DNA from 2 places in the Thalassospira sp. CH_XMU1458 genome. Region 2 is predicted to be linked to the other one. Evidence: riboswitches for the same ligand, from Rfam matches in the RefSeq annotation. Region 2 holds a riboswitch; the other holds the start of a gene.
The links. A riboswitch is a leader RNA that binds a small molecule or an ion and turns the genes downstream of it on or off. The one in region 2 is predicted to bind glycine.
Positions count from the first base shown of each region.

Region 1: another riboswitch for glycine. It lies ahead of gcvT (glycine cleavage system aminomethyltransferase GcvT); the one in region 2 lies ahead of WBY09_RS14940 (L-serine ammonia-lyase).

Region 1 is NZ_JAYMDW010000001.1:917,294-933,134, forward strand. It holds gene WBY09_RS04135 (putative bifunctional diguanylate cyclase/phosphodiesterase) at 1-2,108, opposite strand, end outside; gene rnhA (ribonuclease HI) at 2,377-2,826, opposite strand; gene WBY09_RS04145 (homoserine kinase) at 2,852-3,820, opposite strand; gene ispH (4-hydroxy-3-methylbut-2-enyl diphosphate reductase) at 3,866-4,813, opposite strand; gene WBY09_RS04155 (hypothetical protein) at 5,070-5,627, shown strand; glycine riboswitch at 5,731-5,829, shown strand; glycine riboswitch at 5,833-5,940, shown strand; gene gcvT (glycine cleavage system aminomethyltransferase GcvT) at 6,000-7,112, shown strand; gene gcvH (glycine cleavage system protein GcvH) at 7,187-7,558, shown strand; gene gcvPA (aminomethyl-transferring glycine dehydrogenase subunit GcvPA) at 7,562-8,917, shown strand; gene gcvPB (aminomethyl-transferring glycine dehydrogenase subunit GcvPB) at 8,914-10,410, shown strand; gene WBY09_RS04180 (protein phosphatase CheZ) at 10,613-11,524, shown strand; gene WBY09_RS04185 (hypothetical protein) at 11,735-12,139, shown strand; gene WBY09_RS04190 (peroxiredoxin) at 12,229-12,708, opposite strand; gene WBY09_RS04195 (protein-disulfide reductase DsbD family protein) at 12,926-15,133, opposite strand; gene WBY09_RS04200 (YqgE/AlgH family protein) at 15,454-15,841, shown strand, end outside.
Region 2 is NZ_JAYMDW010000003.1:181,790-197,630, forward strand. It holds gene WBY09_RS14885 (phosphoglycerate kinase) at 1-231, shown strand, start outside; gene WBY09_RS14890 (squalene/phytoene synthase family protein) at 307-1,293, opposite strand; gene WBY09_RS14895 (hypothetical protein) at 1,411-2,025, opposite strand; gene WBY09_RS14900 (alpha/beta fold hydrolase) at 2,306-3,151, opposite strand; gene WBY09_RS14905 (methyltransferase domain-containing protein) at 3,188-3,994, opposite strand; gene WBY09_RS14910 (hypothetical protein) at 4,115-4,303, opposite strand; gene WBY09_RS14915 (RNA pyrophosphohydrolase) at 4,382-4,909, opposite strand; gene WBY09_RS14920 (divergent polysaccharide deacetylase family protein) at 4,952-6,505, opposite strand; gene WBY09_RS14925 (S41 family peptidase) at 6,564-7,865, opposite strand; gene WBY09_RS14930 (murein hydrolase activator EnvC family protein) at 7,862-9,205, opposite strand; gene gpmI (2,3-bisphosphoglycerate-independent phosphoglycerate mutase) at 9,195-10,787, opposite strand; glycine riboswitch at 11,061-11,166, shown strand; gene WBY09_RS14940 (L-serine ammonia-lyase) at 11,360-12,799, shown strand; gene WBY09_RS14945 (dihydrofolate reductase family protein) at 12,962-13,495, shown strand; gene fabG (3-oxoacyl-ACP reductase FabG) at 13,578-14,357, opposite strand; gene WBY09_RS14955 (phosphotransferase enzyme family protein) at 14,607-15,608, shown strand; gene WBY09_RS14960 (aspartate aminotransferase family protein) at 15,605-15,841, shown strand, end outside.

The DNA.
Region 1 (15,841 bases), on a different contig from region 2:
AAGGATCGGTCGATCTTGATCGAGGTCACCGGGAAACGTTTGAGATAGTTCAGCGACGAATAGCCGGTGCCAAAATCATCAATCGCGATCAGAACACCAAGTTCCTTGAGTTCCTTGAGCGTCGAGACGGCCTTTTCCGGGTTGTTCATCAGAATGGATTCGGTGATTTCAAGTTCCAGCGTGCCATGCGGCAGGGCAGTTTCCTTGACGATCTTGGTCACACTATCAACCAGTTCGGCATCCTGGAACTGTGCCGGGGACAGGTTGACGGCAATCCGAAGATCGGAAAGTGATGAGTCGCGCCAGATGCGTGTCTGACGGCAGGCCTTTTCAAGAACCCATGCACCCAGACGGTTGATCAGGCCGCATTCCTCGGCAACGGAAATGAATTCGCCGGGCAGGATCAGGCCGCGTTCCGGGTGATGCCAGCGTACAAGCGCCTCGGCACCGACGACGCGTTCGGTGCGGCAATCGATTTTCGGCTGATAGTAAAGTTCGAGTTGATCGTGTTCGAGCGCGTTGCGCAGATCTTCCTCGATGGTTTTGCGTTCCTTGACCCGTTCGTGCATCGACGGCAGGAAGAAGCGGTAATTATTGCGCCCTTCGGCCTTGGCGGCATACATCGCCATATCGGCGTTCTTGACCAGCTGTTCGGGGTTTTCGCCGTCTTCCGGGAACAGGGTGATACCGACACTGGCGGTCGAATGCAGGCGGATGCCGCGGCAATCAAATGGCTGGCACAGCTCGTCAATGATGCGTTGGGCAAGGGCGATGGTGTCTTCGATGTTCTGGACATCGGTCTGGATGATTGCGAATTCATCGCCACCAAGGCGGGCGGCGGTATCCGAATCCCGGATGATACGCGACAGACGCTGCCCCATTTCCTGGATCATCAGATCGCCAACATCGTGGCCGAAGTGGTCGTTGATATCCTTGAACCGGTCAAGGTCGACAAACAGAACCGTCACGCCGCGCTGGAAACGACGGGCCGACAGCAGCGCCTGACGCAGGCGGTCAAGGAACAGGGTGCGGTTCGGCAGGCTGGTCAGAACGTCATGGACCGCAAGGTGACGCATGCGGGCTTCGGTCTGTTTACGTTCGGTAATATCGGTGTAGGTCGCAACGTAACCGCCGCCCGGCATCGGGTTGTGATCAACCTGAATGACACGACCATTCGGGCGGGTCCGTTCCATGCGATAGGGTTCACGACGCCGGGCAATCGCAACGCGGTCGGAAATCAGTGCCTGAATGCTGACATCGCCGTATTCGCCGCGTTCGCCGTTATAGCGCAGGATATCGGAAAGCGGGGTGCCTTCCTTGACCAGATCGCGCGGCAGGTTCAGCAATTCGATATAGCGTTCGTTCCAGACCATCAGGTTCAGGTCCTGATCGAACAGACAGATGCCCTGACCGATATTGTGAAGGGTTGCTTCCAGCAGGGCCTGTTTGCGCTGGGCTTCTTCCTGCGCCTGCCCCTGAAGGGCGACCATTTCATTATATTCGCGGATCAGAAGCCCGAGTTCGTCCGAGCTGTTCCATTCCACCGGACGGCGCAGACGGCCGTGCTTGGTCATTCGAATGGAATGCAGCAATCGGTTGAGTGGTTCCTTGATCGAGCGTTTGTTGGCGATCAGAAGGCTTGCGGCCACGACCGAGATCAAAAGCCCGAACAGGATCATGTCGATCGCAATACGGCGGAACAGCAAATCCTGAACGCGGGCGTCGGTGAAGTAAATCACCAGTTCGCCAACGTCATGGCGGACGTTGTTGCGTTCGAAATAGACACGGCGCGAAAGTCGAAGCGTGTCGGTCAATTCGGATTGCGATACGCCGGTATGGGCAAATTCGGTGCCGTCTGCGCCCAGTGCCTGCACGGCAACGATGTCGCGATCGCGCGCCATGGCGTTTAGGGCAGATTCAATATTATCGACGTCGAGATACCAGAAAGGTGTGGCCAGAACGCGGGCGTTGATGTCGGCGGTCTGTTCGACTTTGCCATTCAGGTCGTCGCGCAGCACCTTGTAGCTGACATAGCCAAAGACGATGAAAAGCGCGAGCGAGAACAGCGAAACCAGCGGCAATGCGATAAACAGCAGCCGACTGCTCAAGGACTTTCGTTGTAAAAACCCGTACGATCCGCGTGACAAGCGTTCTCTCCCTGACACCCACTTTAGGCTAGTCGAATATAATGTACTCGACCTTTGTATGGGTGCCAACACCCCCTTGAATTAGTCTCAAGTCAAACCGCAACTTGATGAAAACGCAAGTTTGATTTCGTTAAACATTCAATTATCTGACACAAGCCAGCAAAGCTATTTATCTTGTAGCGAAGTCCCTCAGCTTCAAGCGGTTTTCCCGATAACCGCGAAAAATTCGTTATCGGGGCACGGCTTGGCGGGCCAATTCGTCGCATCTTTCGTTTTCCGGGTGACCGGCATGACCCTTGACCCAGTGCCACTCGACCTTATGCGGTTCAAGGGCTTGGAGCAAACGTTGCCATAGTTCCACATTCTTGACCGGCTTTTTATCGGCGGTTTTCCAGCCACGTTTCTGCCAGCCGAAAATCCATTTGGTAATGCCGTCGCGGACATAGCTGCTGTCGGTGTAGATATCGATGACACAGGGACGTTTCAGGGCTTCCAGCGCACTGATGGCCGCCATCATTTCCATACGATTGTTGGTGGTTTCCGGATCGCCGCCCGACATTTCCTTTTCGACACCCTTGAAGCGCAAAATAGCGCCCCAGCCACCGGGGCCGGGATTGCCGCTGCACGCGCCGTCCGTGTAAATCTCGACGCGGTTATCGTCACCGTTACTTGAAGTCATATTGTCGTGTTCCCCGCCTTTGTGCCTAATCCAGGCCATAGGCTGTTGCGTTTTCCACACGTTGGTGGAACCGCAATTTGTTGATGTATTCGCGCGGGTTCTTCGGGGTGACCAGCGCATCCTTGGGTGTATTCACCCAGTCATACAGCCGTGTCAGAAGGAACCGAAGACTTGCGCCGCGCGCCAGAATGGGCAGGGCGGCCTTTTCGACGTCCGAAAGCGGACGGACCTTGCTGTAATGCGACAGAAGGTTTTTGGCCTTGGTTACATTGAAGCTGTTGTCTGGTTCAAAGCACCAGGCATTCATGCAGATGGCAACGTCGTAGCAAAACAGGTCATTGCACGCGAAATAGAAGTCAATCAGCCCGGAAACGGCTTCCTTGTTTGGAAAGAAGAAGACGTTATCGGGGAACAGGTCCGCATGAATGACCCCTTTTGGAAGGGCGTGCGGCCAGTTTTCTTCAAGAAATGCGAGCTCTTCGCCAATCATCTTGCCAAGGCCGGGTTCGACATCGTCGGCATGTTCAGCGCAGCTGTCAAAAAGCGAACGCCATCCCTTGATGCTCAGCGCATTTGGCAGATGCATTTCGAAGTCCTGACCGGCTGAGTGCAACTCTGCCAGTGCGGCGCCAACCCCGGCACAGTGATGGGGTTGAATGCGCCTGGGCGACATGCCCTGCAGGAAAGACGTGATGGCAGCCGGGCGACCACAAAGGCGTCGCAGGGCAACACCGTCCTTGCCGTGGATCGGGGTCGGGCAATTCAGTCCCTTGGCCGACAAGTGATCCATCAGGCCAAGATAGAAGGGCAAATCATCGGGATTTACCCGCTTCTCATACAGGGTCAGGATATAAGGAGCCTTGGTCGTCTGAAGCAGGAAATTGGTGTTTTCGACGCCTTCTGCGATCCCCTTGAACGACACCACGTCACCGATATCGTATTCGGCCACAAAGCGGGAAATATCTTCGTCTGAAACGTCGGTATAGACGGCCATGAGTTCTATCGTCGTCCTGAGCTGAAAATAAGCATGTCCGCAGACCTAGCTGGCAAGCTGACGCGGCAGTTTGAAGGTGACATTCTCGTTGGTCAGCGTGATTGTTTCGACCGTCACGTCAAAGCGTTCGCGGCAGGCATCAATGACTTCCTCGACCAGGATTTCGGGCGCGGATGCGCCGGCCGTGATGCCAAGGCTTGAAATACCGTCAAGCTTGGACCAGTCGATATCCTTTGCCCGTTCGACCAGAACCGACCGTGTGCAGCCTTCGCGCTTGGCGACTTCGACCAGGCGGTTGGAGTTCGAAGAGTTCGGCGCGCCAAGGACCAGAATGGCATCGGCCTTTTCCGCGATCAGTTTGACCGCATGCTGGCGGTTGGTCGTGGCGTAGCAGATATCTTCCTTTTTCGGCACCGCGATTGACGGGAAACGCCGTTGCAGGATTTCAATGATCTTGGCGGTGTCATCAAGTGACAAGGTCGTCTGGGTCACGAAGGCCAGATTTTCCGGATCGCTGATTTCGATGGTTTCGGCGTCTTCCTCGGTCTCGACCAGGGTCATGCTGCCGGGCGGCAACTGGCCCATCGTGCCGATGACTTCGGGATGACCAGCGTGACCAATCAGAAGAATATGTTTGCCATCGGCGTGATGGCGTTCCGCCCCGCGATGGACTTTGGAGACCAGCGGGCAGGTCGCATCAAGATATTCAAGTTTGCGGGTTTCGGCCGCCTCGGGCACGGATTTCGGGACACCATGGGCCGAAAAGATCACCGGCACGCCATCGGGAACGGCATCAAGTTCGTCAACGAAAACGGCACCCATATCGCGCAGGCGATTGACCACGAATTTGTTATGCACGATTTCGTGGCGGACATAGACCGGTGCGCCATATTTTTCGAGTGCCTTTTCGACGATCTCGATGGCGCGATCAACCCCCGCGCAGAAACCGCGCGGATTGGCAAGAACGATCCGAAGGCTGGCTTTGTCAGACATGATACAGGTCCGGCTTTCCCAATTGCGTGCGGGCGTTGCCGACGCATTTTTCAAACATTCACGTTACATAACCTGCCTGATCATGCGGTGCAATGACTCTGGGGTAAATGGTCGGTGCGGGTTGGCCGAATTTTTGACGTTTTACACGGCCCAAGGCCTTTGAAGCGGGTTGTGCCGACATCCGCGACAGAATAGACTGCGCGCGGGCCGGTCGTCGCGATGCGGCCCGAAAACATTTGGTTTGATAGAGGCTTGGATGACAATCGGTAACGGACTTCGGCGCGTTTATGCATTGGGTATGGTCTCGCTTGGTGGATTGCTAAGCGCATGCGGCGGTGGCAACCCGTTCGAAGAACAGCCGGTCCCGGTTTGTCCGGCGGCCTATCTGCCAAAGGATACGGCAAAACTTGTCCAGTTCAGTGGTGCTGGCCGTGACCTGACCGATGTGATCGTCGAAGCCGAATTTACCGGATACCTCGGTGATTGCGGCTATGACCTTGATGACAAGGAACTTGATGTCATCATCAGCCCGATCATTACCGCCGAGCTTGGACCGGCAGCCCAGAACCGCAACGTTCAATTTAAATATTTCGTCGCCCTGCGCGACCCGAACGGCACCTTCATTCAGAAGTCGGTGTTTGACGTTAATATGGCGTTTGCCGACAATCTGAACATGGCACGCATCCGGGACGAACAGGTGACCCTGTCGGTGCCGCTGGACGATGTCTGGACCGGTCCGGATTACGAAATCTATCTTGGTTTCCAGCTGAGCGCGGACCAACTTGAGTATAATCGCCGCTTCGGAACCGATTGATTTTATTCGGGTTTGGTCATCTGAGACGCGGCAGGCCGATCGTGCCCGAAAAATAGGGGCTGGTCGGTTTGCGCGGAAACCCGTATAACAGAAACATACCCAAATGATGCACGTGGGAGAGGCCGCAGTCCTTATCGGATGAGCGGACGCCGAAGGAGCAACCACCCCGGAAACTCTCAGGCAACAGGACCGCGTGGAGATGGGACTCTGGAAAGCAGGTGACCTGAATTTCTGATCAGGAACACCTCGCCGAAGATGTAAGCAGACCGGCTTCCTACCCCGGATGTGATTCTTTCAGGCTCCAAAGACAGAGGGGGAATGTGGTTGGCCACTGGTCGGCTATATTTCGCAACGATTGTCCTGGAGAACCTGATGGCGGATCAAGAATCCGAACTTCTAAAAACTGCCCTTTATGATTTGCATGTGGAACTCGGTGCCAAAATGGTGCCGTTCGCTGGCTATGCCATGCCTGTGCAATATCCGCTTGGTGTGAAGGGCGAACATCTTCATACCCGTGCGAAGGCAGGCCTGTTTGATGTGTCCCATATGGGGCAGGTGCGTTTGACCGGCGAGAACCGCGTGGCGGAGCTTGAAAAGCTTGTGCCCGGTGATATCGCCATCCTCAAACCCGGTCGCACCCGCTATTCCGCGTTTACCCAGGACGACGGCACGATCCTTGATGATCTGATGATTACCAATGCGGGTGACAGCCTGTTTCTGGTGATCAATGCGGCCTGCAAGGACGATGATATCGTTCACATGCGTGCCAACCTTGGCGATGGTGTATCGCTTGAAGAAATCGATGACCGCGCGCTTCTGGCGCTTCAGGGCCCGGACGCGGCCAAGGTTCTGGCACGCTTTGCACCATCGGTTGCCGATCTGAAATTCATGAGCTTTGCCGAAGTCGACATCGCTGGCAGTCCGTGCTTTGTCACCCGTTCGGGTTACACTGGCGAAGACGGCTTTGAGATATCTGTACCCAACGCCGATGCCGAGGCGCTTGCACGCAAGCTGTTGGCCGAGGAAGAGGTCGAGGCGATTGGCCTTGGTGCACGTGATTCACTGCGCCTCGAAGCAGGTCTTTGCCTGTATGGTAACGACATTGATACCACCACGACCCCGGTTGAAGGGGATCTGAACTGGATCATTAATAAACGTCGCCGGGCCGAGGGTGGTTTCAAGGGCGCGGATGTGATCCTTGATCAGCTTGAACACGGTGCGGATCGCAAACGTGTCGGCATCAAGCCCGAAGGCAAGGCACCTGCACGCGAACACACCCAGATTTTGAACGCGGATGGCGAAGAAATCGGCGAGATTACATCGGGCGGGTTTGGCCCGACCGTCGATGGCCCGATTGCCATGGGGTATGTCGCAATTGAATTTGCCGAACCGGGTACCAAGGTCGATCTTATGGTGCGTGGCAAGGCGCGCCCGGCCGAGGTGGTCGAACTTCCGTTCGCGCCGCATCGTTATTTCCGCGGTTGAGAACCAGAATTTATCATAGAGAGAGCGGCGCTACGCTGCATTGGCACTGAATTGATCAACAGGGACAATGGAAGATGACTAAGAAATTTTCGCAGGAACATGAATGGATCGAGCTTGAAGACGGTGTGGCAACCGTTGGCATTACCGATTACGCGCAGCAGTCGCTGGGCGATATCGTCTATGTCGAGCTGCCGGAAGTTGGCAAGAAACTGACCAAGGATGGCGACGCCGCAGTTGTTGAATCGGTCAAGGCCGCCAGCGACGTTTACGCCCCGCTCGATGGTGAAATTGTCGAGGTTAACGAAGAGCTCGATGACAATCCTGCACTGGTCAATGAAGCCCCGGAATCGGATGGCTGGTTCTTTAGAATGACACTGACCGATGAATCCCAGCTTGATGAGCTGATGGATGAAGCTGCCTACAAAGACTTCGTCGAAGGCCTTTAAAACATGCGTTATCTCCCACTGACACGCGCTGATCGTGCTGCGATGCTTGATACCATCGGGGCATCATCGGTTGATGAACTTTACTGTGATGTGCCGGACGGCGCGTTGCTTGATGCACCTGTTGATTTGCCATCCCACCTTGGCGAAATGCAGGTCGAACGCGATATGATGGCCTTGGCCGCCAAAAACATGGGCGCATCAAGCGTGCCCAGTTTCCTGGGTGCCGGTGCCTATCGCCACCATGTTCCGGCGACGGTTGATTACGTGATCCAGCGCGGTGAGTTTCTGACCGCCTATACCCCGTATCAGCCGGAAATCGCGCAAGGCACGTTGCAATACCTGTTTGAATTCCAGACCCAGGTTGCCTCGATCACCGGGATGGATGTTGCCAACGCGTCGATGTGGGATGGTGCGACATCCTGTGCCGAAGCGGTGCTGATGGCCTGCCGTGCGACCCGTCGCAAGAAGGCAGTTCTTTCGGGTGGTTTGCATCCGCATTACCGCGAAGTGACCGAAACCTATTGCCAGTATAGCGACACCGAAGTTGCCGGACGTGATGGGCATCCGGAACATCAGGCAACTGCCGAAGAACTCAACGATCTGATTGATGATCAGACGGCTTGCGTTGTGGTGCAGTACCCGGACGTCTTTGGCCGCATTCAGGATCACACCCAGTTGGCCGATCTTTGCCATGCCAAGGGTGCGCTTCTGGTGGTGGTCTTTACCGAGGCGGTGGCGTTTGGTGCAGTGAAATCACCGGGCAGCTTTGGCGCAGACATCGTTTGCGGCGAAGGCCAGTCGATCGGTAATGCGCTGAATTATGGTGGGCCGTATGTTGGCCTGTTTGCCACCACGCAAAAGCTCGTGCGTCAGATGCCGGGCCGCCTGTGTGGTGAAACGGTCGATCAGGACGGCAAACGTGGCTTTGTTCTGACGCTGTCGACCCGCGAACAGCATATCCGCCGTGAAAAGGCGACCTCGAACATCTGCACCAACTCGGGCCTGTGTTCGTTGGCCTTTACGGTGCATATGAGCCTGCTGGGTGAAGATGGTTATCGCCGTCTGGCGACTTTGAACCATGAAAATGCCTGCAAGGCAGCCGATGCGATTGACGCCGTTGAAGGCGCATCTGTGGTCAATGACAGCTTCTTTAACGAATTCACCGTGAAGCTTTCCAAGCCGGCCGCCGAAGTGGTTGAAGCACTGGTTGCCAAGGGCGTCCTTGCCGGTGTGCCGCTGTCGCGCCTGTATCCGAACCGTTCGGATCTGGATAACTACCTGTTGGTTGCGGTCACCGAAACCAACACGGACGAGGATATCGCGGCCCTTGCGTCCGCATTGAAGGAGGCGCTGGCATGACCTTTACAACCCATACCGGCAACCGTGGACTTGTTCTTGAAGAACAGCTGATTTTCGAGCAGGGCCAGCCCGGCCGAACCGGCGTTGATTTGCCGGAACCAAAGGGCACCAAATCGCGCCTTGGCGGTCTTGACCGTGATAGCGACGTTGGTCTTCCGGGGCTTTCGGAGCCGCAAGTCGTGCGTCACTTCACGCGCCTGTCGCAAAAGAACTACGGCATTGATGCCGGTTTCTTCCCGCTTGGTTCGTGTACGATGAAGCATAACCCGCGCCTGAACGAAAAAGTCGCCCGTCTGCCCGGTCTTGCCGATCTGCATCCGATGCAGCCCGAAAGCACCGTTCAGGGTGCGCTGGAACTGATTGATCAGTGTGCGCATTGGCTTCTAGTCCTGACCGGCATGCCGGCGGTTTCCATGTCCCCGGCAGCGGGTGCGCAGGGCGAGCTTTGCGGCATGATGGCCATTCGCGCGGCCCTTGATGCACGCGGTGAAAACCGTCGTCGTGTTCTGGTGCCGGAATCAGCCCACGGGACCAACCCGGCAACCGCAGCCGCCTGTGGCTTTACAGTTGATTCGATCCCGGCGACCGAAGATGGCCGGGTTGATCTGGCGGCGTTTGAAGCCAAGCTTGGCGACGATGTGGCTGGCATCATGCTGACCAACCCGAACACCTGCGGTCTGTTTGAACGCGATGTGCGCAAGATTGCCGATCTGGTGCATGAAGCGGGTGGTTACTTCTATTGTGATGGTGCGAACTTCAACGCCATTGTCGGTCGGGTGCGCCCGGCAGACCTTGGCATTGATGCCATGCATATCAACCTGCACAAGACGTTCTCGACCCCGCATGGCGGCGGTGGACCGGGTTCAGGACCCGTTGTCTTTTCCGAGGCACTGGCACCGTTTGCCCCGATCCCGTATGTCGTGAAAAAGGGTGAGGGTTTCCATCTGGTCGAAACCGCAGACGAAGAAGACGGCATGAAGCCGTTTGGCCGTCTGAAGGGCTTCCATGGTCAGATGGGGATGTTCATTCGTGCCCTGACCTATATGAAAAGCCATGGTGCAGATGGCCTGCGTCAGGCATCGGGTGATGCGGTTCTGAATGCCAACTATTTGCTGGCGCGTCTTAAGGACAAGCTCAGTGTGGCCTTCCCGGGCTATTGCATGCATGAAGCCCTGTTTGACGACGGCTTCCTGAAAGATACCGGTGTTTCGACGCTGGATCTGGCCAAGGCAATCATCGACGAAGGGTTCCACCCGATGACGATGTATTTCCCGCTGGTGGTTCATGGGGCGTTGCTGATCGAACCGACCGAGACCGAAACCAAGGAATCGATCGATCAGTTCTGTGATGCGATTCTGTCGCTTGTGGCCAAGGCCGAGTCGGGCGATGCAGAATTCTTCAAGAATGCACCGTACCTGACCCCGCGCAGACGCCTTGATGAAACGGCGGCTGCCCGTAAGCCGGTTTTGCGCTGGAAGCCTGAAACAGCTTGATAACCAACGCAACCTGACCTTTTGGAGCACCCCGGTCTTTTGGCCGGGGTGTTCTTTTTCAAAGACTTGGACTTGAAACCCATTGGACTTGTCGCAATCTGCACCCTTATACTTGCCGTAATAGTAATGAACGCCGTCAAAAAGGTGCGTTTGGGGATTTAGTGATCGGACGCATGTCCGTTCCGGAGGGTTAAAGTCAGTTATGTCTCGTCGCGTGCAAAAAGTATTCACTGCCGAACGTCGTCTTAAAGAACGCACCGGTGGTGTTGTTGAGGATTGGTCTGACTCCTTTTTTGACCCGACGCTGGAAAGCGGCATGGGGGCAGGGGAACCGATGCAGGCATCCTTGCCGGCAGCGACGAATGCCCCGGAAACATCCGGTATTACCCAGGCTGTTCTTGATGAAATCAGAGCCCTGCGTGGTGAAGTTTCACAACTGCGTCAGGCGGTGGCAGCCGGTGGTGTTCCGGCCAGTGATGTCGCCGCCCCGTTTGCATCAAACGATGCGCCGATGGATGAATTGCCCGAACCGGTTTCAAGTAACCCAAGTCACTCCAATCGCCCGGGTGCGGCAGAGCCCGATCGTGACGATCTGGAACTGATCCGCACCCAGATCGCGGAAATGAACGAGCACATCCACCGTGCCAAGGTTCAGATTGCGTCGCTGCGCCATCCAAAGGCACAGGATGACCGATTGGTAAGTGCGACCTCGGAACTTGATGCCATCGTCAAAGATACCGAAATGGCGACCCACACCATTCTGGAATCCGCCGAGCAGATTGACGATCTGACGATGACGCTTAAAAACTCGGCGCCGAGCGATTTTGTCGCCGATCACGTCGAACAGATTGCCTTCATCGTGACCAAGATCTTTGAAGCCTGTAACTTCCAGGACATTACCGGCCAGCGCATCAACAAGGTGGTCAGCACGCTTGAGTTCGTTGAAGAGCGCGTCCACAACATGATCTCGATCTGGGGTGAAGATGCGTTTGCCGAACTGCCGGTTCCTGAGGTCGAGGAAGAATCACGGCCCGAGGATGCAGATCTTCTGAATGGTCCGCAGCTCGAAGGGGAAGGCATCAGTCAGGACGATATCGACAAGTTGTTCGAATAATTCGAAAAATGCTTGGTTTTGTGCTGTGATTTAAGGTAGTAGCGTGAGCTATATCTTCTTGGCAAAGAGCGCCTCGGGCGTTTTCGCCCAGTCTTTTGTCAATCAAAAGTTTACATATGTAAGGTAAGTTCTTACCTATAAGAATAAGAAGCTATGTTGGGATGCGTGTGACATACGGTTGCACGCGTTTTGGCGTGCTTGGAGGTTAATATGGGATTTTGGTCTCTCGGTGCTATTCGCCAGCCAAAGGCACAAGATATAAAATGGCGAAAAAGCCCACGTGGGGAGTACTACCGCCTGTTCATGATCGACGATATTTCAGAGCTTAGCCTGGATGGGGTCGGTGGCGTTTACTTGCTGTGGCATGGTGGCCTGAAGCCGTCTTGGCTGGTGGCTGGTGCAACAGAAGATCTTGGACACAGTTTTTCTGAACTGATGCGAGATCCGGATATTCGCGAATATGACACCCGTGGCGGGGTCTATATGAGCTGGTCACCGATCAAAGACAGTTTCCGGGAAGGTGTTGTGCATTTCATTGCCAAGCACACCAACCCGACCTTTGAATGCGATTATGACAGCAAGGAAGACCCGATACCGGTTCTGCTTCCGCGCTGATCAGGCAATAATATTCCCTACATTCAAAGCAAAAAGCTCCGCAAATGATTGCGGAGCTTTAAGCGCTTGTTCCGGGAAAGTTTCCGGTTTTAAAGCTTTTTCAGAACAGCTTCGGCACTTGAAACTTCAAACGCGCCCGGTTCTTCGATGGCAATGTCGGTGACTTTGCCGTCTTCGACAATCATGGCGAAACGGTTGGCACGCTTGCCAAGGCCGCGGCCGGTCAGATCAAGTCCAAGCCCGGTTGCGTCGACAAACGCCAGATCCCCGTCCGAAAGCATGGTGACGTCGTTGGCCTTTTCCGCATCGGCCCATGCCTGAAGGACAAAGGCATCGTTTGATGCAAGGCAGGCAATCTCATCGACACCTTTGGCTTTGATCTCATCGGATTTGGCAACAAAGCCCGGAAGGTGTTTGGCCGAGCAGGTCGGGGTAAAGGCGCCCGGTACGGCAAACAGGACAACTTTGCGACCTGCGAAGAATTCCTTGGAATTGACGGCTTCCGGACCGTCGCTGGTTGCGCGGAAAAGGGTAACTTCCGGGAGTTCGGAACCGACTGAAATGGTCATGGGTATCTCCGTTATTTGGCGCAATCCCGTTGACTGCGCGCTGGATCGCATGCCGGAATCAAACACCAAATCTGCTTGGCATTCAATGCTTTCACGCAGAGTTTTTAACAGGTTTCATCTGCCTGACTTCAATTGGCAGCAATTTTGGGCCTGTGTGTGCCTTAGCGCCTGCCTGCTGACCGGCGCCAAATCACTACGCGTTCTCAATCAGATGTGATCACTTTGCGGAACTGGCAAGGCTTGCCGAACCGTTTGCATCTTCAAGCGCACCAAGAACCTCGTCCACACCGAGCAATTCTGAAAGCAGGATGCCATCCGGTGCCCCCGGACCAAATACCGCATTGAACGGGATGCCAAACCGGCCATAAGAGGCAAGGTAGTCGGCAATCTTTTGATCCGGGCGGGTCCAGTCGGCCTGCATCAGAACCACATCATCCTGCATCAATGCATTTCGGACGTCGGGTTTTTCGAGAACCAGCTTTTTGTTGACCTGACAGGTCACACACCATTCGGCGGTAACATCGATCACGACCGTTTTTCCATCGGCAACCAAACCATCAATGGTTTCAGGTGCAAACGCCTGCCAGACAAGTGTGCCATTGTCCGATGATGCGCGCGGCGACGACGGCGGTTGTGAAAAGCCGGGCGCAAACAGTGCAACAAGGAAGCCCAACACGGCCAGTGACGTAAAGGCAAAGCGTGGACGCAGGTTTGATGTGCGTTTGCGGGCCCAGATAAAGACACCGCCCAAAATCAAACCAAGCCCGACAGCAATCGCACCACCCATGCCGATCTGGACCGACAGAATACCCAGAAGCCAGATCGCCGTGCCGATCAGGGCCAGACCCAGAACAACTTTGACACCATTCATCCAGCGTCCGGGTTTGGGCAGGATATGGGCGACACGCGGCTGGATGGCGATGGCAAAATACGGCAGGGCCAAGCCGATCCCCAGCAAGGTGAATATCCAGAAGATATCAAACACACTGCCCGCCAGTGCAAAACCAACCGCCGTGCCAAGGAACGGGGCAGAGCAGGGGGTTGCCAACAAGGTGGCAAACATACCGGTCAGGAAGTTGCTGCTGATATGGTGGCCGTGGCTTTCGCTGCGTGTGATGGCGTCATTTGCCGCGTTGCCAAGCTGATCCGGGCCGGAAATTTCAAACAGCCCCCACATATTCAGCGCAAACAGGGCGAGTATGATCGTCATAACCGTCAGGAACAGAGGTTGCTGGAACTGAATGCCCCAGCCAATGGTGCCCCCGGCCAGTTTGATGCCGACCAGAACAGCGGCAATCACCCAGAAGGATGTGATGATCCCGGCCGCACTGGCAAGGAAACCGATGCGCACCCGATTGATGTCCTGTTCGCGGGCTTTAAGGGCTGACATGACCTTGATCGACAGGACCGGCAACACACAGGGCATGACATTCAGGATCAGGCCGCCAAGCAGGGCAAACAATCCGATCATCGCGAAACTCATGCCCGCCGTTGCGCCCGCACTGGATGCTGTGCTTATGGCGGCTTTGCCATTACCGACAACAAGGTTTTGCTCAACAGAAAGCGGACCGGCGATGACGGTGACGGTGACCGGCTGATCTTTCAGTGTCTGGTCTTCGGCCAAGCCCATGACGGTCAGATCGAAATACTGAATATCCTCGTTGCTGCCCGTCGCGGTCGTTTGCGGTTCGGGCAGACCGAAACCCGCACGCAGGTCGCTTTCAATCAGGATGTCATCAATGTCGACCCCGGCATCATCAAGGCCGCGAACACCCAGACGCAGGCTGTGCGCATCGCCCTGACTGATGCTGGAAACGCTGGTGACTTCGATGGGAAGGCCGGTGCCACGCAGCGGCACCTTGGAAACAAATTTTTCGATCTGGTGGGCGTGATTGCTGGCGATCGAGGTGCCTGCACCTGCGGACGCGCCTGCCGGGACATCAAGATTAAAGCTGGCATTTGCCGGAATGCAGATGTCGCTGCACACCAGATAATCGACATCAAGGCGGATCGCGACCGGCTGGGCCGGATCGGGGATCGCAACATCAATCGGCAGAATGATGTGATCCTTGTAGCCGAATGTTTCGAGGCCAAAGATCGAAAAGCGGTAAGGGGCCGGCCAAAGGATGTTTGCGTCGCCGACATTTTCGGAACCGGTCCAGTCAAGTTGCGGCGGGAAACCGGCATCGCCTGCGCTGCGCCAATAAATCTTCCAGTCGGGTTGCAGTTCGTATTCAAGACCAAGACGGAGTGTCTGTTTGCCACCGGTTTCGGTTTGCGCACTGATCAGGCGGACTGATGTGAAGTCCTCATCGACCCAGTCGGTTGCCATATCCGATGCCGCCAGTGCAGCAGAACTTGCACCGATGGATGAAAGGCAGATGGCAATCAAAAGAGCCAAGCGGGTGATAAGGTGGCGGAGCACGTGTTGTTCCTTAAGCACGAAAAACCGATTTGCGCAGTGTTGGCCAAACTTGTGGCACAGAAGAGGCGTAATTCCAGTCCCCGTTCAAATCAAGCCACGACTGTGTGAACGCCCTATCACTAGCACATGCAGGCAGGGGCTTGTCCTGATCCAACGCAAAACGAGATGGATCCATTGCCATGGCAGTGCGTTCCTACCTACATGAGGTATATGGGAATCCGGAATGTCAAACGACAAAAAACACGGTTTTCCGGGTTCTTGATGGAAATGGGCAGGTATTCGCGCTAGGCTCTGTGAAACAGGATAAAGAGAGTTGCGACATGGCAGAAGGTATAGGCACGGGTGATTATCTCGGCGGCAAGCTGTTGGTAGCGATGCCGGGCATGCGTGATCCGCGCTTTTCGCAAAGTGTGGTCTATATCTGTGCGCATAACAAAGACGGTGCGATGGGGCTGGTGATCAACCGCCTGATCGACAGCATCACTTTCCCGGAATTGCTTGAACAGCTTGGCATTGCACGCCCGGCACCGACCATCGAAGACATTCAGGTCCATTTCGGTGGACCGGTTGAAAGCAGCCGTGGCTTTGTTCTGCACTCGACCGATTTCTCGAACGAGGCGACCCTTCATGTTGATCGTGGCGTGTCGGTGACAGCGACGGTTGATATTCTTGAACAGATTGCCGTCGGCGAAGGTCCGCAAAGCCGCA
Region 2 (15,841 bases):
TTTGAAATTACCCCTTTTGACACCGCAACAGTTTCGGTCGCCCAGCATGCAGCAGAACTGACCAAGGCCGGAAAGCTTTTGTCGGTTGCAGGTGGTGGCGACACGGTTGCGGCCCTGCGCCATGCCGATTCTGATCAGGCATTTTCATATGTCTCGACCGCGGGTGGTGCGTTCCTGGAATGGCTGGAAGGCAAGACCCTTCCGGGGGTGGCGGCCCTTCGCGCCGGCTAAGCCATTTGGTTTGAGTACAAAACAACAAACCCCGCCAACTTGGCGGGGTTTTCTTTTGCGGCGCGCTTAGGAAACCTAGTCCTTCTTGACGTCAGGCAGGCTGTTCTGGGCCGTGCTTTGCATGATTTCATCGCGTTCGGTCAGGAAACCTGCATAGCCGTTTTCCATCATGGCTCCGCCCAGTTCGATATAGACGGTAAACAGGCGCGATAAGGTATCGGCCTCGTCCGTATCCAGAACCGACAGCAACTCACCCGATCTGGCTTGCCCGGTTTCGAAATGCTCCCAGGCATGTTCGAGCAGGATTTTACCGAGATAATCGAGATCACTATATTTGCCTTGGCCGATGGCATTGCGGATTTCACCAAGGGTGATGTCGGCAGCGATCAGGACTTCCGAGGGGATGGTGACAAGGCGGTCGGGGCCTTTGATGTCTTCGGGCAGGTCGCGCAGAATGTGGATGATATAGCAAAAGATCGCCATGTCCCGCGCGTGATAGAGCGGCGGATTGGTCAGTGGCGACGTATAGCCGATCTCTGCGTCATAACGGGCGGACAACAGATAGACAAAAATCGATGCCGGTGCCGCGGTCGCCCCTTCGCAATAGGCGATAAAATCGTCCCATTCGTCCATCGGTTCTTCGGCGATGTCACGATGAAGCGCATCTGCCAGTTCGATCCATGGATCTGCGGGAAGGTCGCTGCGTCCCAAGGTCAGGCGCAGGGCCTGATAGACCTCAGACGACAAAGGGCCGTTTTCGGGCAGGGGATTATCCAGATCTGCCTTGGCGGCGATGACCTGTGCTTGCCATTGATGAATGGTTTGCAGGACAAATTCGCGTTGGGCATCGCGCTCGGCATCGGGCAGTTCAAGGAACCCGTCATCTACGATATCGTCGATCACACGCATCGAGGCATAGGCTGCCAGAAAGAAACGCTGCCGTTCGGGCGAAAGGCGCATTGCGGCACGATACAGATTGGCATTCTTTGCAGCTGCCAGTTCGTTGCAGGCATCGAAAGGTGGTCCAAGTACAGCGTGTTCAGGAGGGAGCGAATGGCTCATGCGTGTCTGGATGTCCCGTTGGTTTGCTTTCAAACAGTCATACAGCACTGCCAGCGCTGCGCAACATCCGAATTGGGAATTGTCAGGGGCGTTGGCACACGGTGCGCAATCGCATGATCAGAACTGGATCCGGTATCTGGCCGTCAGCCCCAACATGGCATCAATGCCATCAAGTAGACCATCACTGGGGCTCGTTGTGGTCAAATCACGTGAAACCGAGCCATGCAGACCGATCCAGATATCTTCGAGCGGCATGTAGGACAGTGAGCCGGCAAGTCCGGCATCGTTGGTCAAACCTGTTCCGGTAAAACCGAACCTTGAACGCGCACGATGTTGCATACCGAATGCATCGGTCTGGTAAACACCAAAATTTCCCGGTGTCGCGGCATCAAGATCAACGAACGGTCCGACGGTAAAACCAACATCAGGAGACGGTGAATAGCCAAAGCCGATTTGGGCATTCATGCCGTGATCAGAACGTGGCGTGCCACCGAATTCAAGCCAGTACTGTGCCGGATTGTGAGGATCTGTCGCATCAGGACCAAGCGTCAGGCCATAGCGTGCCGACGGGGTGAAGCTGCGATCAAAGCCGGTTGGGTTTGAAGATGAAATACCACCGGGGCCAAATGCGCTGCCGCCTGGGATCAACGTGATGCCGGTTTGCGATGTTGGTTCAGGTTGCAGCGATTGGGCAAAAGCCGAAGGGTTCTGAACCAGACCCGCATGCAGCAAAGCCGTCAGAAATATCCATATCCGGTGTCTTTTTGCCCAATTTGGCCAATGCAGCTTTTTCATGTCGCCTGTGCCCACAGGTGATCAAACAACCACAGCAATCGAGGCAAAAGCCAGACTGCGTCCTTTGCCGGACGCTTGAATGGTTTGATTTTGTCGGTCCCAACCAACAACCGTTGAACCCTTGCTGCGTTCTTGGCGCGTAGCAAACTTCATCGGGTTCTTGACGGACGGGGTTTTCCGGCGTGACTTGATCCTGTGTTTTGCCGGGGATTGCCGGTCAGGATGTGCTCGTGCTCAGAAAGTCCCGAATTGCGTCGATTTGCGCTTTATCATTTAAGTGGGGTGCGTGCCCGCAGTTCGCCACTGCAAAAACCGGCATTTGTGGTTTTTTCTGTTTCATTTTATCGACGATGGATTTCGGAATCAGATCGGACTGTTCGCCACTGATCAGCATGACGGGACAGGGCAGGGCTTCAAATTCGGCCCAGGCATCAAAGTTATCAATATGTTCGGCAAAAACGCGCATCACTTGCGGGTCGTAATGCATCATGAAATTGCCATTGGGCAGGCGACGTACGGAACGTGATGCCAAAAAGGCCCATGTCGCATCATCGGCCACCCCGAAGGAGGCATAAACCAGCCGTACAAGCTGTTCGACCTCGTCGATGGTTTCAAATTCCGGGGATGCCCCGACATAGGATTTGATACGCGCAACCGCCGTAGGATCAAGTTCTGGGCCAATGTCATTAAGCACCAGCCGTTCGATGCGTCCGGCGACTTCGGTTGTGGCATAAAGGCCAATGAGGCCACCCATGGATGTGCCGATCCAGTCGCAGGTATTGATGTTGAAATGATCAAGCAGTTCAAACATCTGCGCGACATAGAACGGCACGGTGTATTCCGTGTCCGGATCGCTGGCCCAACCGGAAAATCCCCGCCCGATCATTGACGGGCAAAGAACATAGTATTTGTCGGTGAAATGCGGCGCGACATGATCAAAGTCATCGGCAAGACGCGCCAGCCCGTGCATCATCAGAAGCGGTCGATTGGCCGGATTTCCCCATGCCCTGACATGGACTTCATAGCCACAGCATTTGACGAAATGTTCGCGAAAATCGGCCATGGGGTGCTCCTTGTCAGGGATGTCTTGTTCGGATTGTCAGGCGGACTTCTTGCGGGCGATCATGAACAGGCGATTGAACGGAAACAGGGTACGTCCGTCATCGCGTGACGGATAGACCTGATTAAGCCGTTCCTTGTATTTCGCAGTGAATTTTGCGCGCGCTTCATCATCGGGCAGGGCATCCATGACCGGACGCAGGATCGTTGAACTGGTCCAGTTATAGACCGCGTCTGGCCCGGTCAGCACGTGGCAATATTGGGTTTGCCAAAGGTCGACTTCATCACATGCAGGTGTCAGCACATCGAAATAATCACCCGGGCGCATGATGCGGGCCGCATGCATCGCGGTTGCCACTTCCTTGCGCCAGTCCATCCCGGCTTCGCCGATCAACTGGTGGCTGGGTGCCAGGAAATTGTTGGGCACCTGAATGGCGATGATACCGCCAGGGCGAAGATGTTCAAGAAGGCGCGGAAACAGCTTTGAGTGATCGGGCACCCAGTGCAGGGCCGCATTGGAAAACAGCAGATCAACGGGCGCGTCCGGTTGCCAGTCGGCGATGTCGGCCTTTTGCCAGGTGATGTTTTCATCCCGCTTGCGCGCGGTTTCAAGCATCTCGTCAGACGAATCAACACCTGTGATACGCGGTCCGTCAGGATCGCTTGAACCATATGCATCGGCAAGTATGGCTGTTACCGAACCCGGGCCACAGCCCAGGTCGACAATATGACGCGGTGAAAACCCGCTTGCCGGTTTGGGCAAACGCGAAATCAGATCGATGGCCGGTCGCAGGCGTTCATTGCCAAACAAACCGTAACGGGCAGGATCCCAGTGTGTATTGCTCATGGGAAAGTCTTATCGCGTTTCGGATGTCATTTGAAGCATCGAGGAGACGTGCCGCCAAAAACAAGCGCCCCAGACCAGAGGTTGGGGCGCAGAAATCCGACGACACATCAAAAACAGCGATCAGTGATCGGACGCTTCAAGCTGGTCATAATGGCCCTTGATCAGATGGAACATGAACAGCACGGCACCAATGAACATCGCAAGCCCGACGAAGTAGGAATAACCGTCCTGCGAACCTGACGCGTAAAACAGGCCGAAAAGACCGACCACGATGGTCAGAACACCAAAGATCAACCGATCCATACCCATGTTGGAACTCCTCTAAGCCGAATGTTTGTTATTCAAATTTATCGAAAACTGTACTGCGATCAAACCGCAAACATCGTCTTATGCCTGACCCTTTTCGCGAATTCTTTGCGGTATGTCATGAAACTCGGCGGCAATTTGTAAATAAACCGGCCTTTTGAACGGCACGATAAGATCCGGCAGGGTCGCCAGATCGTTCCAGCGCCAACTGTCAAATTCCGGATCCGGGACATCAATATTGATGTGTTTGTCCTTGCCGGTAAAGCGCATGGCGAACCATTTCTGTTTCTGGCCGCGATACTTGCCCTTGAACGCCTTGCCAATCAGGTGTTCGGGCAGATCATAGGTCAGCCAGTTCGGCGTTTCGGAAATGATTTCGGCCTTGTCGGTGCCGATTTCTTCCTTGAGTTCACGCATGGCGGCTTCAATCGGCGTTTCGCCGTCATCAATACCGCCTTGCGGCAATTGCCAGGCGCCTTCAAACCCGAAACGGTTGCCCATCCAGACCAATCCGTCTGCGTTAAACAGGGCAATACCGACGCATGGCCGATAAGGAAGATCATCTGCCGTGACTTTGTCTGCGTTCGGGGTGTCGGACTTCTTTGCCATGACTGCTCCTGACTGACAGGGCCGGGGTACCGGCATCTGTCATTAGTTCTCGATTGTGTTGGCGGGTTCGTCGGGCTCCGCAGGGTCGGCAGATTCCGAAAGTGCTTCTTCCTGCTCGGCCTGTTCGGCCATGACCTCACGTTCGCGTTCTTCGGCTTCAAGGCGGGCGGCCTCTGCCTCGTCGGCAGATTGCGGCGTGACCTGCTGGCCTGATACGGCACTAACCGGGACCAGAACAACCCCCTGACGTTTCAGGCGGAAGGCCCAGTTGCGCAATCGCTGGATCGTCACCGGATAGGATTGCGCAATCCCGACGGCAACGCCATTGCGTTTGGCGATTTCGACCAGTTCGGCCAGTCGCCTGTCGATGTGGCGGCGGCTTGGTGTGTCATCGATGATGACATTGCTGATCGCATTTGGTGTTCCGTCGTTTGCCGCCAGTTGCGCGCCATAGCTGGCGACACCGCTTCCGGTGCCTTCGACATACATCAGGCCAGTACGCGAAATGAATTCGATCACCGGGCGAATGGCGCTATCGAGGCTTCCGAATTTTGATCCCTGAAGGCTGACCAGACCGGCATAGCCCGGGAAACGTGCCAACAACCATTCCAGACGGACAAGGTTTTCACCCTCTGACAGGGATGTCAAAAGTGCGCGCGGTCCGGGGTCTGACAGCGGGAAGTCCGCCGGTTCCATCGGAAGTTCAAGGAAAACCTCGTGGCCCATGGCGCGTGCTTCGCGGGCAACTGTTTGCAGATCGCGGGCATAGGGCGAAATCGCCAGTGAAATGTTAAGCGGCAGATCATTGATGGCCGCGTCGGTGCGCTCTTCGTTCAGGCCAACACCGGTCAGCATCACCGCGACAACCGGGGTGCCTTCGGGCAGTTCGAACGGGCGTTTGTAGGCTTCAAACGGCGTGGTGCCATCATCGCCGATGCGCGGGATGCGGCCAAAACTGCCTTCCTCGTCAAGACCGGGCAGGGGGGCCGGGCGCAAGGGATCGGGTTCGATCGGTTCGTCAAACGATCCTTCTTCCTCGATCAGGGCGGCGAGTTCTTCTGGTGTCGGGGCGCCATCACCGGTTCCATCGGTTGCGCCCGGTGTTCCGATCAGGTCGGAAACGCCATCAAGGTTGCCGGCAATGTCTTCGGCTGACGGGCCTTGGCCATTTGCACCATTGGCAGCCTCCATCGCGGCGCGATCGCGATCCTGAATGTCCTTAACACCGCGCGCGATTTCTTCTTGCAGTTCGCGTTCGGTGCCCGGAACAGTGATCGTGGCTTCCGGTCCGCCAGCATGAAACAGCCGCCAGCCGGTTTCCGGATCAAGCACCGGGATCATCGCGACCGCTGTTGCGCAAAATGGCGACAGGAACAGGGTAATGATCAGCAGTTTCGAAAGCCAGCTGCGCCGTGATTTCGGCCGCTTTGGCATTCGTTTGAACTGCACCTCGATCGGCAGTTCATTAAAGGGCAGGTCATCGAGGTCGACGTTGTCTTCGTCGTCGGCGTCAGTCATCCCGTCGCCAAGGTCGTCGGCCAAATCACTGGCCATGTCCTCGTCGATGTCACCGTTCTTTTTCTTTCGGAACGGCAAGGAATTTAGGATTTTCCTGAACACGCGCAACTAGTCTCTCACGATGCCGGGTCCAACCTTACCCATTCGGACGCGGGCCAAACAGCGAAATACCCCGGATCATGTCAAGCGCGCGCGACAGCTGATAATCATCAATCGCCAGCTGTTCGGCCTCGTCACGGCGGGAATTTGCATCCTGTTCCGCATCTGTGATGCCTTCGTCCTCGTTACGAAGGGCGCCACTAAGCGATGCTTCGGAGCGACGGGTATCCGCCTCGATGCTTTCGACACGTGCCTGCGGAACGATGATGTCCGGCACAATGCCGACTTCCTGAATGGATTTGCCTGACGGCGTGTAATACCGCGCCGTGGTCAGACGAAGTGCCACGTTTCCGGGCATCGGCAGGATGGTCTGGACCGATCCCTTGCCAAAGCTGCGCGTACCCATGATGACGGCACGGCGGTGATCCTGAAGGGCGCCGGCGACGATTTCGGATGCCGAGGCAGAACCATCATTGATCAGAACCACAATCGGCAAACCTTCGCTGAGGTCACCGCTGCGTGCGTTGTACCGTTCGGTGTTTTCGGTATCACGCGGACGGGTCGATACGATTTCACCCTTATCAAGAAAGGCATCGGAAACCGAGATCGCCTGATCAAGCAAGCCGCCCGGGTTGTTGCGCAGGTCAATCACCAGACCCTTGATTTCAGGGCCGATTTCTTCGCGCATGTCGGCAATGGCACGCTGCAGGCCGCTGGCGGTCTGTTCGTTGAATTTGGTGATACGGATATAGCCGATATCGTCTTTCGGTTCGGCGCGGACCGACTGGATCTTGATCACTGCGCGGGTCAGGGTGACATCGAACGGTGCCTGTTCACCCTTGCGGATGATGGTCAGGACGATGTCGGTATTGACCTTGCCGCGCATCATCTCGACCGCGTCATTCAGCGTCATGCCGCGAATGGCGGTGCCATCGATATGCGTAATGAAGTCGCCCGGCTGAAGGCCAGCCTTTTCGGCCGGCGTGTCATAGATCGGCGCGATGACTTTGACAAAGCCGTCTTCCATGGTGACTTCGATGCCAAGACCACCGAATTCGCCGCGGGTATCGACCTGCATTTCCTCGAAATTATCCATGTTGAGATACGAGGAATGCGGATCAAGCGATGTCAGCATGCCGTTGATGGCCGCTTCGATCAGTTTTTTGTCATCGACTTCTTCGACATATTTGCTTTTGACCTGTTCGAACACATCGCCAAACAGGTTGAGCAGCCGATAGGTCTCAGCCGAGGAGGTTGAAGATTGCGCCAAAACTGGCGACGCAAGGCCGATAGTCATGCCGGTCGCGAGTGCGAGTACTGCCAATCGTGAGGTTTTCATCCACTTACCTTGCCGTTTTTCGAGGCCAGCCATGGAAGCGGATTGATTGCTTCCCCGTTCTGGCGCATCTCCAGATATAGTTTTGGCGAAGTTTCACCCATAATACCAACAGGTTCGCCCGCCAATAGATATTGTCCTACCACACTGTCCAGCCGATCAAAACCGGCGATAAGGCTATGGTATCCTTCGCCGTGTTCGATAATCAAGAGCCGGCCATACCCGCGGAACGGGCCGGCAAAGACAACTTTGCCGTCAAAAGGTGAGACAACCTGCGCATTTGCGCGTGTGCTGATCTCAATTCCCTTGGATCTGTTTACGGTCAAGCCATCCGGGCCGCGTGATTTTTCACCAAAAAGTGTAACCACTTTACCACTGGCGGGCATGCGGAGGTTGCCTTGTGCCAGTGTGATCGAACTGCCAACAGCGAATTCTTCGTCACTTGTGTCGGTGCCACCGGTCTTGCCCGCATCAGATTTGCTTTCGGGCGGCGGTGGCGGTGTGTTTTTGGCAATTGTTGTCGCACCAAGCGTGTCTGCATCCGGTTCGGTACGTGTCGCAACACGAACTTCCGGACGGGCGCGCGGGCGTGGCAGCCCTTCGGCACGATTTTCCAGATTGCGCAAAAGTTCGCCCAGCGATTTGGCTTCATCGGCAAGCAGACTTACCGCCTTGGCGGCTTCTTCGGCTTCGGCCTCTGTCTGGGCGCGCAGGCGGCGCTTTTCATCCAGAAGGGCGGCAAGGGATGCGCGTTCTTGTTGTAATTCCTGGGTGGCAGCGGCCAATTCGCTGCGGCGATTGCGAATATCTTCGCGCAGTGTGGCAATCTCGCCCAGTTCCTTGCGCAGATCGCGGGCGTGCTGTTCGACACCGGGCAGGGCGGCCTTAAGCAACACTGCCGAACGCAACGTATCCTGCGGCGATGTTGGCAGGGCAATGACCGCTTCGGGCGGGGTGGTCGACAGGCGCTGCAGGGCCATCAGGATACGGGCATATTGCCCGGCCTTGTCTTCAAGGCTGGTGGCCGCGACCTTTTCACGTGCTTCAAGCGTTTCGAGCTGATCTTCCAGTTCGGTCAGCGTCGTTTCAAGGCGCTGGGTGCGTCTGGCGACAGATATCGCCTCGGACTGAAGGGCTTGTTCCTCGGTCCAGAGCTCCCGTGATTTGCGTGACAGGAACTCTTCCTGTTTTTGCTGTTCGGAAAGCTGGTTTTCAAGTTGATCAAGTTGCTGATCAACCTTTTGCAGCGATTGGGCAAAAGAAGGCGCAGCCCCGCCTGCAGCAAAAACCGCAAAAGCGATCAGCGCAGGCAGGGCGATCTCATAAGCTAACTTAGCTCGCAAGAAGCGCGTCATTCTGTTTCAGGCCCTTAAGCAAGGGTTTACCAGTCATTTCCGCCGGTTGCGGCACGCCAAGCAATTGCAGCAAGGTCGGTGCGACATCGGCCAAACGACCATTTTCCAATGTTACCCCTTCCGGACCGTTAACAAGGATGGTCGGAACGAGATTAAGTGTATGTGCCGTGTGCGGTTCGCCGGTTTCCGGATCGACCATCACTTCGCAGTTGCCGTGATCGGCGGTAACAAAGGCAACGCCGCCGACCGACTTGATCGCGTCAATTACCTTGCCAAGGCAGGTATCAACCGCCTCGGCGGCCTTCATCGCGGCTTCAAGGATGCCGCTATGGCCGACCATGTCCGGGTTGGCAAAGTTCAGGATGATGGTATCGTATTTTTCCGACTTGATGGCGGCGGCCAGTTTTTCAGTCACTTCCGGTGCCGACATTTCCGGCTGCAGGTCATAGGTCGCGACTTTGGGGGAGGCGACCAGAATGCGGTCCTCGCCCTCGAATACCTGTTCTTCGCCGCCGTTAAAGAAGAACGACACATGCGGGTATTTCTCGGTCTCGGCGATGCGAAGCTGCTTCATACCCGCCTTGGAAACCACTTCGCCAAAGATATTTGGCAGGGTCTGCGGCGGATAGATCGCATCCATATATTTCGCATGTTCGGACGAATATTCGACCATCCCGGCCTGAACGGCGAACTTGACTGGCGTGCCGCGATCAAAGCCATCAAATTCCGGTGCGCAAAGGGCTGCAAGGATTTCACGTGCGCGATCCGCCCGGAAATTGGTCATCAGAAGGCCGTCGCCATCCTTCATGCCGTCATAATCGCCAATCACGGTCGGCAGAACAAATTCATCGGTCGTACCGGCTTCATACGAGTTGGCAATCGCGGCCTCCGCACTATCAGCACTGCGGCCATCGGCGTAATTCTTGCCCTGAACCATGGTGAAATAGGCCTGGCTTACGCGTTCCCAACGGTTGTCGCGGTCCATGGCGTAATAACGGCCGGTGACGGTGGCGATTTCAACATCGGCATCACCGATCAGGGCGCGGAATTTCTCAAGGAACTTGGCGGCACTTTTCGGTGCGGTATCACGGCCATCAAGATAGGCGTGAATTTTTACCGGCACACCGGCACTCGCAATGATCTTGGCCAGGGCCGCCATGTGGGCCTGATGGGAATGCACCCCGCCTTCGGACAGAAGACCCGCGATATGGCAAACGCCCTTGGAATCGGAAAGTTTGGCGATGATCTTTTTGACGGTGTCGGTATCGGCGATGCTGCCGGTTTTGACGGCCTCGTCAATTTTCGGCAGTTCCTGCATGACCACACGGCCAGCACCCAGGTTCATGTGACCGACTTCCGAGTTGCCCATCTGACCTTCGGGCAGGCCGACATCCAGACCGCAGGCCTTGAGGAACCCGGTCGGATTGTTGGCGTAAAGGTCATCCCAGACAGGCGTGTTGGCAAGGGCGACAGCGTTGTCCTTGCTTTCTTCGCGATAACCCCAGCCGTCCAGAATGCACAGCACCACAGGGCGCGGGCGCTTTACGGAATTCGATACAGTCACGTTCATAAACCCCACAGATAAAGGAAAAGGCTGAATGTCCCGTAAATATGGTGACTTACGGGCTCTTTCGCCATCAATCCCGCCATGCGGACAGGGTGGGTCAGTCTTCGCACACGACAGGTACATCAATTACCCGGGCAATTTAGCACGATTACCGTTGCTTAACAGCATCTGCCGCAGAAAATTTTGCAGATGCAAACCAGTTCTTTTGACAGTGTCTAAAGACGCAGATAGTGTTCAATCTGACGGTGAACCTCTGAGGTGGCAGAAATGTTATCTCGCACCGTGACGGGAGAGTTCGGATATCATGCGATTTGCATGATGTGCGGCGCCGAAGGAGCAATGCCTCATAAACACTCTCAGGCAGATGGACCGTCACGGAAGAGGCTCTGGAGAGAGAAACCAAAAAGCGCCTGGGAGAAAGCGCTGGTCAGGTTTCCACCGAAGGATGAACGCCCCAAGCCGATCTTGATCGGGCAGGGCGGATAATCTCAGGTCAAGGGACAGAGGGGGCAAAAACACCGGTTCGTAAACAGCGCGAAAACAAGCGCGTTATTGAGCCGTGAAGGAGGCCCTTGATGACAAATCCCGCGACCGATCCATCTTCGGGATCGCAAAAGAAATCCCAACATGACGTCAACCTGTCGGTTGTTGACCTTTACACGATTGGTATCGGTCCTTCGAGTTCGCATACGGTTGGCCCGATGCGCGCGGGGTATCGTTTCTGCCTTGAGCTTGAGGCGCGCAATCTTTTGCAAAAGACCGGCAGTATTGTGGTTGATCTTTATGGATCGCTTGCCCTGACCGGCAAGGGGCACGCAACCGATACCGCGGTGATCATGGGCCTGAATGGCAAGCGCCCGCGCAATATCGATCCTGATGATATCGTGCCGACTGTGAAGGCGATTGATGAAACCAGCCAGTTGCAGCTTTACGGGCAGTATCCGGTTGCCTTTAACCGCGATACCAATCTGGTGTTTCATTTCACCGAAACCCTGCCGCAGCATCCCAATGGCATGCGCATTACCGCCTTTGATCACGATGGGGTGAAAATCCATACCCAGGAATATTTTTCGGTCGGGGGTGGCTTTATCGTATCCAGTGACGATCACGGTGCGGAATATTCCGGCGATAACATCACCTTGCCATTTCCGTTTTCGTCCGCCGATGAGCTGATGGAAATCTGCAAGCGCGAAGGCCGCTCCATCGCGGAAATCATGATGGAGAACGAGCAAAGCTGGCGCAGCTCTGATGAAACCATCGCTTTTGTTGATCGCGTTCATGACGCGATGATGAACTGCATTGACCGCGGCATCCGCACTGACGGTATCTTGCCCGGTGGCCTGAATGTCAAACGCCGGGCATCGAACCTTTACAAGGAACTGACCGAAAAGCCCGAAGCTGGCTTGCGTGATCCGTTGACGGTGATTGACTGGGTCAATCTGTATGCCCTTGCCGTCAACGAAGAAAATGCCGCAGGCGGGCGGGTTGTCACCGCACCAACAAACGGGGCGGCAGGCGTTATTCCCGCCGTTCTGCGTTATTACGAAAAGTTCGGTGCCAACGCCAATCAGCACAAAATTCGTGAATTCCTTCTGACCGCGGCGGCCATCGGGTCGATCTATAAAAAACGCGCCTCAATATCCGCGGCCGAAGTTGGCTGTCAGGGCGAGGTCGGTGTTGCCTGTTCAATGGCGGCCGGTGCGCTGTGTGCGGTGCTGGGCGGAACGCCCGAACAGGTCGAAAACGCTGCCGAGATCGGAATGGAACATAACCTTGGCCTGACCTGCGATCCGATTGGCGGTCTGGTGCAGGTTCCCTGCATCGAACGCAACACCATGGGCGCGGTCAAGGCGATCAATGCGGCACGTCTGGCATTGCGCGGTGACGGCCAGCATACCGTGTCGCTTGATAAGGTGATCGAGACCATGCGCCAGACGGGACTCGACATGCAAAGCAAGTACAAGGAAACCAGCCAGGGCGGTCTTGCGGTCAATGTCAACGTGGTCGAGTGTTGATCCCAACTCTTAAGAATAGGGCAGAAAACCGGGCTTTTTGGCATTTGAAATGTAAATTAGACGGTTTTCTGCTTTTGTTTCTTGCGACTTGCGGTTGGTGTTTTGCTATGATTTGCCGACTAAAAATAGGGGCAAAGACCCCAATATCGGTTGGACATAGATATGAGCAAAAAACTGTTCCGCATTTACATCGCGGTCAGTCTGGATGGCTTCATTGCGCGTGCCAATGGTGCGGTGGACTGGTTGGGGGAATATGACCCGGCCGAGTTCGGCTTTGATGACTTTCTGGACTCCGTCGGTACGCTGATCATCGGGCGAAACACCTTTGATCAGGTGATGGAATTTGGCGACTGGCCCTATGAGGCCCGCCGCACAATCGTTCTGACTTCACGCGAACTGCCCAAAGATAGGCCTGCCAACACAGAGGCCTATGGCGGCAGTATCATCGAACTGGTCGATCAATTGCGCGACCGGCGGTCGGCGGATGGCGACATCTGGGTCGTCGGCGGGGGCAGCGTGGTCACACAGTTCCTGTTTGGCGGTTTCGCCGATCAGCTTGATATCTTTACCATCCCGGAAGTGCTGGGTTCCGGTATTTCATTGTTCGGGCGTGACGCCGGGGGGATCAAACCCCGTCTTCTGGCGTCCGAACGGTACAATTCCGGCGTCGTGCGCAGCCAGTACGGTTTGGCGTAAGCCCGAAAACAAACAAGCCCGCATCTGGTGAACCGGATGCGGGCTTTGTGTTCCTGTGCCGTTTTTGGCGCAGGATGAAGGCTTAAATCTCTTCAAGTGCCTCAAGCGATTCTGGCAGGATTTGACCGCCATCGACCACGATTTGCTGGCCGGTGATATAGGCCGCTTCATCGGATGCAAAGAACAGGGCGGCGTTGGCGATATCCTCGACACTGCCCAGACGTTTCAGCGGGATCGAGTTCGCCATCGAGCACAGATAATCCTCGCCAAGATCGGCCAGGCCCTCTGTCATGATATTGCCGGGCATGACGGCATTGATCGTCGTGTTATAGCGCGACAATTCCATGGCGGCCGTCTTGATAAAGCCAAGCTGTCCGGCCTTTGACGCACCATAGTGCGACCATCCCGGATAGCCGGTGACAGGCCCGGTGATCGAGGACGTGATCACCACGCGCCCCTTGCCGCTTTTCTCGAAATAGGGAATGCAGGCCTTCACGCACAGGAAGCTGCTTTTAAGGTTGGTCGACATGACCTGATCCCAGTCATCCGCCGTCATATCGACCATCTTGACCTGTGGAAATATGCCGGCATTGGCGCACAGGATGTCAATCCCGCCAAAGGTTTTGGCCGTGTAGTCGGCAAGCGCGCTTACCTGATCGAAATCCGAGACATCACACAGGAACATGTCGGCGGTGCCCCCGGCGGCCTTGATTTCATCCACCGTCGCGGCCGCGTCCTTTTCGGTGCGGGCGGCGATCATGACCTTTGCGCCCTTGCTGGCAAATACCTTGGCGATACCCTTGCCAATGCCCTTTGAGCCACCGGTGACGATGACGCTTTTGCCGGAAATCGAAGTCAGCATGGTCGATCCTTTCGTGAAGTCATTGGGCAATGCGCCAGCTTTGCGGTGTGCTGCGGATTGCCGGTTCCCTGATTGTGCGCTGAGTTATGTTTTCTTGATGATTGGTCGAAATATTCCGTGATGCAACAAAAAATGTTGCAAGTTACACATTTTGTGCCGCATTATTCACAAAATGGTACTGAGACGGTCCTGAAACGGCGCACAACATCCGCTTCGAGGCGGTCACGAAACAACGACAGGAGGCATCAATTGGGCGGCATTTACGATGACAACATGATTGATGTGCTTAAGGCTGGGGCCGTATCGGTCCTGCCCGGTTGGGGTATGGGGCCGGATACCGATGTGTCGCTTCTGACCGTTTCGGAAAATGCGACCTTTTTGGCAACCGATCCAAATAGCGGTGCAAAACTGATCCTGCGCGTTCATCGGCCGGGCTATCACACGCGTGCGGAAATCGAGTCTGAACTCGCCTGGATAAACGCCCTTCGGGCCAGTGACATCGTCGACACACCCGAGCCACGCATGCGCAGCGACGGATCACTGGTTGCCGAGTTTGATCAGGGCGGGGTCAGTCGCCATGTGGTCGCGTTTGATTTTATGCGTGGTGCCGAACCCTCCGCTGATGAGGCACTGGTTGATGGATTTTTCAAGTTGGGCGCGATCAGTGCGCGCCTGCATGGTCATGCGCGGCAATGGACCCGATCGGTTAATTTTGTGCGCAAAAGCTGGACGTTCGATACCACCCTTGGCGCCAATCCGCATTGGGGGGATTGGCGGGACGCACAGGGCCTTGATGACGATGGTCTGGCGTTGCTTGAACGTCTATGCAGCCATCTTGATCAGAAGCTTGCGTCCTTCGGGATGGGCAATGATCGCTATGGTCTGATCCACGCCGATTTGCGTCTGGCAAACCTTCTGGTCGATGGCGACCGGCTGGGTGTGATTGATTTCGATGACTGCGGGTTTGGCTGGTTTGGCTATGATTTTGCCGCTGCGATCAGCTTTATCGAGCTTGATCCGATTGTCCCGGCACTGAAAGAAGCATGGATTGAGGGATACCGGACCGTAGCCCCGTTTTCGGCCAGTGACGCGGCGATGCTTGATAGCTTTGTTATGCTGCGTCGCCTGCTTTTGACCGCTTGGATTGCCAGCCACCCGGAAACACCGACCGCGCAGGAAATGGGCACGGGCTTTACCGCCGGGACCCTGCAAATGGCGCAGGATTATCTGACAGCCGAGAGTACGAAATGAAGCCTGTGCGCCCCATCCTTGATATGAACGCCTATGATGGCAAAACGTCTTTCAGGCGGACCAACATGGGCGATGACCTTTTGTCGCGCCGCACCCGGAACTTTGGCGCGGCATCGGTTCTGTTTTACCGCGATCCGATTGAAATGGTGTCGGGATCAGGCTGCTGGATGACGGCGGCGGATGGCACCAGCTATCTGGATTTCTATAACAATGTGCCCTCGGTCGGGCATTGC